Regions from separate parts of the Lysinibacillus sp. AR18-8 genome, predicted to be linked through region 2. Evidence: riboswitches for the same ligand, from Rfam matches in the RefSeq annotation. Region 2 holds a riboswitch; each other region holds the start of a gene.
The links. A riboswitch is a leader RNA that binds a small molecule or an ion and turns the genes downstream of it on or off. The one in region 2 is predicted to bind thiamine pyrophosphate.

Region 1 (2,272 bases), on a different contig from region 2:
CTCAAATGCTACCAAGCTACAATGATGTAGCCTATGATGTAAGATTGGAAGCAGATGGTTCCTTTATGATTACAGACCCTACAAATGAAGCCGCATTTTTAGATATTGTAGCGGTAAATGAAGCAGGGGAGGAGCTAGAAACACAACTTGAAACCATTTCCGCATCTCAAGTTCGAGCTGTAGTACAAGCTGAACCTGGATTAATTTTCTTCCGTATAGCAGATGAAAAGCAGGCCATTTATCAGGCAGGGCTAAGTGTTCCTTATAGTGCTGAATACGAACTACTCCCTGTAAATAACCAACTGATAGAAGAGTTAACTCAACGAACAGGAGGCACTGTTTTAAAGGAACCACAAGATGTCTTCCGTGACTTTACGACAAAAGGAGCAGATCGGCAAAATATTGCCACATGGCTACTCTTAGCGAGTATGCTTCTTTTCTTTATTGATATTACCATAAGACGTTTTGGTTGGAATTTCCTAACGAATGCGAAGAAAAAAGAGCCGCTTGTTGAGGAAAAAACTATACCAGAAGACACAAATGTAGCACAGTTGTTAAAAGGCATGAAAAAACGATCTTAAAATAGAGGAAGCAGTGCAAACTCGAATAGTTTTGCACTGCTTTTTATATTCCTTGAAATAGAGAGTTATCCCCTTTGTAAAGAGGGTAAGAATTATCTAAAAAGTAGGCTCTTTGCTCATAAAGAGAAGAAAAGCGCTCTAAGTAGAGCCACAGCCGCTCATAAAAAGAAGAAAAGCGATCCAAATTGGACTACCCCAGCTCAATGAATGCTCATAATTCAATTTCTCTCAATAAAAAGAAGAATTAAACCTCTTTACTAGCTCTGTTTTACGCAAGCTACTCGCAACCATTACACCTAAAATAGCACCGATCGTACTTGATGTTAAAAAGGCTGGTAGGAAGAAGAATACTGCTACAGATGTTCCCATGAATAATTTTGCATAAGGGACGGCAATAAGTGAAGCCAGAATGCCCGTTCCGATAACTTCTCCGATACCAGCTAACCACATTTTATTGCTATATTTATAGGCAAGGGCAGCACAGAACGCACCGATGATACTACCAGGGATAGCTAGTAGAGAGCCTGTTCCAGTAAGGATACGAATGATGGCAGTGACAAAGGCAACTATAACTGTTGGTACGGGTCCAAGTATAATGGCTCCTATCACATTAATAGCATGCTGAACTGGGTAAGCACGTGCGATTCCTGTTGGGATGGATACGAAAGTAGAGCCTGCAACAGCAACGGCTACTAATAAAGCCATGACTGTTAATTTACGAATTGACATAAAGTTCACTCCTTTTGGTAAAGTTCGTGAGGAAAAATAAAAAGGCCACCCCCTTTAAACAATAGGAAGCGGCCTTGTGTGTGTATAGTGACAACAGCAAGTAGCGCCACTTCCCTCCGCTAGTGTGAACTAGATCAGGTTCAAAGGGTCCGTATATTACCATATACGTCTCAGCCTTTTAAAGACTCCCCTAGTGGTTAAAATCATTCAATTTTGTGAATCAACAATAATGTAACATACTGCTAAAAATAGTCAATGATTTTTCAGACTATTTTGTATCGGGATGCATTAAATGAGGTGCTTTTTTCACTGTCCAGATGAGCGCTAGGAAGAAACAGGCTAATAATATGATAGAACCGAAAATATATGGGCTATTCATATTCCAGTCAAATAATAAACCTGCCAAAGCGGGTCCAATCATATTTCCGAGGCTCATATAGGCATTATTCAAGCCCGCAGCAAATCCCTGCTCTTTCTCTGCAAGCTTTGAGATGAGTGTATTAACAGCTGGACGAATTAATGTCGTTGCTGTAGAGAAAATTGTTGCTACAACTAAAATAAGGGCAAAGCCAGAAACAAATAATATTAAGAAAATAGCAACGGATGCAATAAATAAATTTACTAGTACTACTTTCATTTCACCATAACGATTGAACAGTGGTGTAATAATAAACATTTGTACTACTACTCCAAAAGCACCACCAACAACTAATATAATCGCTATATCTACAGGTGTGTAATTAAACTTTTCTGTCACAAATAATGACAATGTCGTTTGGAAATTTGCAATTCCAAACGAGAACACCAGCATAATTATGAGCATAACAAAATAAGGCATATGTATGGAACGAGCCATTTGCTTCGCCAGATTGTCTTGCTTTTGTTTCTGTTGAGCAGTGTTTGGTTTGGTAGAAGGTAATAAAAAGTAAGATAAAATAGATGCTACAATGGCTGCAGCTCCA
Region 2 (2,272 bases):
TTTGAAGTGAAATAAAACGAAGGCGTATTTCCTCTAAAAGGAATACGCCTCCGTTTTATTTTTTTCGAGTTGTGGTTGTAGGCGTTGTGCCCTTTTTTGCAGCCATTACTTTTTTTACGATAGGAATAACAATAGGTGCTAACTTAACGGCAGTTTTTACAACGTTTGATACTTTCATCCCAAAACAGCTCCTTTTACAATTACTACTACCTGTTTCACTTAAAAATAAAACATTAACGGATAACACGAACAGCCTGAATTATATTCCAAATCACAATACCTAGTGAGACGAGAGCATAGATGGTGAATGAAGCAAACCAAATAATCATCACTGTATTATTACTGGAGGTTGGATCTAAACTAAATGTGGAAAAAACAAAGACAATAAAGAATAGAATGCCAAAAACAAAGGGTATTAAATGAGAGACAAGTGCACGAATCGAATGGCTTTTTACATCACTGTCTTTTGTCACGAAATATACAATTAATGGAACGATAAAAGGGGCGAAGAAAATACTAAGATAACTAAAGGCAGCTAAAATTTTTTGATTCTCCATAGTTGTACCTCCTTTTTAAATATTTACGCATGAAAAACAGCAAAGTTTCAAAAAAATGATGTATGGAAGGTTGTAATCCTTCAATCCTTTGCGTACAATGAGAGTGTTCAAATAAATTCAGATGTAACGACCACAAGGGGAGCTGATGATGTCAGCTGAGACTGGGCACGTAATGCCTTGACTCTTCGAACCTGTAAGTTAACGCTTGCGTAGGGATGTGGATAGAAACCGACACTTGTACGATGTGAGGCTCTGTCCTGACATCGTTTTTTCGTCCGTAAAGGAAAAAAGGTGTCAGAAAGAGACATATCAGCGCTTTTCTATTCCTGCTCTTGTATCCTACATCGGAACAAAGGAGAGAATATGTATGGACAAAAAAAGACTATTAATGCTAGTGGAGATTGCGATTTTTGCAGCGATAGGTCTCGTACTGGATCAGGTTTCCTTTAAAGTATGGGCACAAGGCGGCTCAGTTAGTCTTGTTATGGTACCGATTATGTTAATAGCATTTCGCTGGGGCTTAGTAGCTGGTCTTACTACGGGACTACTTGTGGGTGTTATGCAAACAATGTTTGGTTCTTATATCGTGCACTGGCTACAAGGATTACTAGATTATGGTGTTGCTTTTACTGTTGTAGGATTAGCGGCGGTTGTACGTGGACCAGTGTTAGACGCTGCTAAACATATGAACAAAACAAAAATGGCACTTTATATAATCATAGGTACCGTTATCGCGGGCTTCTTACGATACACAGCACATACAATTGCTGGTGCTGTATTTTTTGCCGAATATGCGGGTGACCAGAATGCATGGATCTATTCCATCATCTACAATGGTACATATATGCTACCAGCAACCATTTTAACGGCTGTCGTTGGTGTTCTTTTATTCACAGCCGCTCCCCAATTAATGCAAAGAAAAGCTTAATGCTAGTCCCTTCACGTGAGTGGAGGGACTTTTTTGTCGTGAATAACTCTTTTAGCACTTTGCAAAGTAGGAAAGCATACAATATTTAAAGCGTTTATCGTTATACGCATAAAAAGTTATGTTATATTAAAGAATAGATATTAGATGAAAGGGACGTTATACATGATTGTAAAAACGCAAGAAGAGATTGAAGCTTTTAAAAAAATAGGACGCATTTGTGCTGAAATTCGCGAAGCAATGAAAGCTGCCACAAAACCAGGTGTTACAACACTTGAGCTTGATGAAATTGCTGGTCGCATGTTTGCAGAGGCTGGCGCTATTTCAGGACCAAAGGGAGAATATGATTTTCCAGGGTATACATGTATTAGCGTCAATGAAGAAGTAGCACATGGTATTCCAGGAAAGCGTGTTATTCAAGAGGGAGATATCGTAAATATTGATGTTTCAGGCTCTTTAAATGGCTATTTTGCTGACACAGGTATTTCATTTGTTGTGGGTGATGGCTATGAGGACAAAGAAAAGCTTTGCCGTGTTGCTAAAAGTGCCTTTGATCGAGCAATGACAAAGGTAAAGGCTGGATCTAAATTAAATCAAATTGGTAAAGCTGTTGAACGCGAGGCAAATGCTAATGGGTTAACTGTTATTATGAATTTAACAGGTCATGGCTTAGGTCAATCTTTACATGATGAACCAAACCATATTTTAAATTATTACGATGCATGGGATACTACTATTATGAAAGAAGGTATGGTCCTTGCGGTTGAGCCATTTATCTCAGCAAATGCAG
Region 3 (2,272 bases), on a different contig from region 2:
CAAGTGGTAATAAAGTTGAGCGTAAGGCATCGATAGCTTCTTGCTGTAATAGGCTTTCCCCACCTTTTGCAATCATCACCGGATCAACAATCAGCGGAATGTTTAGCTCCCTGATCTTGTGTGCAATTGCTTTGATAATTTCTGAGGAATAAAGCATTCCTGTTTTAATCGCAGCGATTGGAAAATCTTCTACTAAGGCCTCTAATTGTTTTTTTATAAAGGAAACGTCAATAGGGCAAACACCTGTTACACCCAAAGTATTTTGAGCAGTTAGAGCAGTAATAACAGAAGTACCGAACACTTCTAATTCCTGAAATGTTTTTAAATCAGCCTGTATACCCGCGCCACCACCACTATCTGAGCCAGCGATTGTTGTTACAATATGCATGAAGCTGCACCATCCTTTGATAAGCGATGTATAGCATTGAGTAAGGCTATTTGAAAATCACCAATGTCTGCAGTAAATGCGGATGCCAGTACACCTGCTTTTTTATAGTAAGTAAGTGTTTCTGTTAATTGTTGGTAAGGATTATGGCTTACACTATAGGCTGCGCCACAAATTGCGCTAAGTAAACAACCTGTACCCGTTACTTCCGTCATTTGTGGATGACCACCAGCGATCCATTGGCTATGCTTGCCATCAGTTATAAAATCGCGTTCTCCTGTGACAATAACAATGCATTGATAGCGTTGAGCCAATGATGTGGCTTCTAATTCCATAGCGATAGTGCCATGACCACTATCAACACCTTTTTGTTGCCAATTTACACCAACTATTGCTGCTAGCTCGCCGAGATTACAGCGAATCACGGCAAAGTGTATGTTTTCCAGTAAGTATTTTACGGTTTCCTTACGATAAGTTGTGGCTCCAACTCCGACAGGATCTAAAATAACAGGAATACCAAGTTTATTGGCTTTTTCACCTGCTAATAACATGGCACTTTTTGTGCGATCATTAAGTGTTCCAATATTAATTAATAATGCTTGAGCAATGGCCACCATCTCCTCTACCTCTTGGTAGTCATCGGCCATTACTGGTGAAGCACCTATCGCTAATAAACCATTTGCTTGAAAATTTGCCACTACATAATTGGTTATACAATGGATAAGTGGTTGCTGTTGACGAATTGTTTGAAAAATCATTGTAGTCCTCCTTTAGGGATGGACGTAAGCATGCAAAAAAGGCTCTTTTTGTGTAAAAATGCACGAAAAGAGCCTTTCATCTGAAAACGATGTTTATTGCTCCCTACGTCAGTATTAACTAACAGGTTCAAAGGGTCAGGTTTTACCTTCTCAACTCTTACGAGTCCCCCTGCAATCTTGCTTTTAGTTGACCAAAATGTACCATACTTTTCATTTGTATTCAATAGCAAGTTTTCCTATAGATAAAATGTGACCGATGCCATATAGGAGGGTATGATAGTTGTCATGACTTTACCGAAATTAAGCACAAACCATTGAAAATGCTGAAAAAAGAGTTTTATAATGTGTCATAACAAAAGGGGGCAATTGCCATGAAAAGACAAGATTTAGTTGCACCAGAATGGTATAACATAGTAGAAGAAATTGAAAAATATGCTCAGGATGCAGCCAAAAATGCTTTAATCATTTATGAAGAAAACCAAGACATCCAATGTATTACATATGCACATTTATTGGAAAAAGCGAATCAAGCAGCACATGTATTCACCAAGCAAGGTTTAAAGAAAGGTGATGTCATTTTAGTAATGGTACCACGTTCGGTTGAAGCATATATTGTGTATATTGCTGCATTGAAAGCGGGTTTAACTATTATTCCAAGTTCTGAGATGTTAAGAACAAAGGATATTGAGTATCGAATTCATCATGCAAATGCTAAAGCAGTTATTGCATTTGAACCCTATATTGAACAGTTCGATAAAGTGGGAAATTTACAAGACATACTGCAATTTGTCATAGGGAATGCACATGAACCTTGGCAGAACATACTTGAAAAAATGAATAATCAACCTACAACCTACATAAATCCTATCCCAACAAAAAGCACAGACAATGCATTTTTAGCCTATACAAGCGGAACAACAGGAAATCCAAAAGCAGCAGTGCATACGCATAGTTGGGGCTATGCTCATTTACGAACAACAGCACCACATTGGTTGGGTGTACAAGAAAATGATATTGTTTGGGCGACTGCAGCACCAGGGTGGCAAAAATGGATTTGGAGTCCATTTCTAGCTACTTTAGGCAGTGGTGCTACTGCATTTGTCTACAAAGGTAAATTTGAAGCAGCTTC

Region 1: another riboswitch for thiamine pyrophosphate. It lies ahead of thiW (energy coupling factor transporter S component ThiW); the one in region 2 lies ahead of thiT (energy-coupled thiamine transporter ThiT).
Region 3: another riboswitch for thiamine pyrophosphate. It lies ahead of thiM (hydroxyethylthiazole kinase); the one in region 2 lies ahead of thiT (energy-coupled thiamine transporter ThiT).

What each region holds. Positions count from the first base shown of each region.
Region 1 covers NZ_MDGU01000010.1:152,893-155,164, reverse strand. Annotated here, with positions in the region: gene BFM98_RS09790 (VWA domain-containing protein) at 1-581, shown strand, start outside; gene thiW (energy coupling factor transporter S component ThiW) at 810-1,310, opposite strand; TPP riboswitch at 1,405-1,512, opposite strand; gene BFM98_RS09780 (MFS transporter) at 1,579-2,272, opposite strand, start outside.
Region 2 covers NZ_MDGU01000030.1:80,888-83,159, forward strand. Annotated here, with positions in the region: gene BFM98_RS19755 (AAA family ATPase) at 1-15, shown strand, start outside; gene BFM98_RS24475 (hypothetical protein) at 56-178, opposite strand; gene BFM98_RS19760 (magnetosome magnetite crystal formation protein family) at 234-557, opposite strand; TPP riboswitch at 683-790, shown strand; gene thiT (energy-coupled thiamine transporter ThiT) at 925-1,485, shown strand; gene map (type I methionyl aminopeptidase) at 1,648-2,272, shown strand, end outside.
Region 3 covers NZ_MDGU01000014.1:109,451-111,722, reverse strand. Annotated here, with positions in the region: gene thiD (bifunctional hydroxymethylpyrimidine kinase/phosphomethylpyrimidine kinase) at 1-388, opposite strand, end outside; gene thiM (hydroxyethylthiazole kinase) at 376-1,143, opposite strand; TPP riboswitch at 1,227-1,324, opposite strand; gene mbcS (acyl-CoA synthetase MbcS) at 1,515-2,272, shown strand, end outside.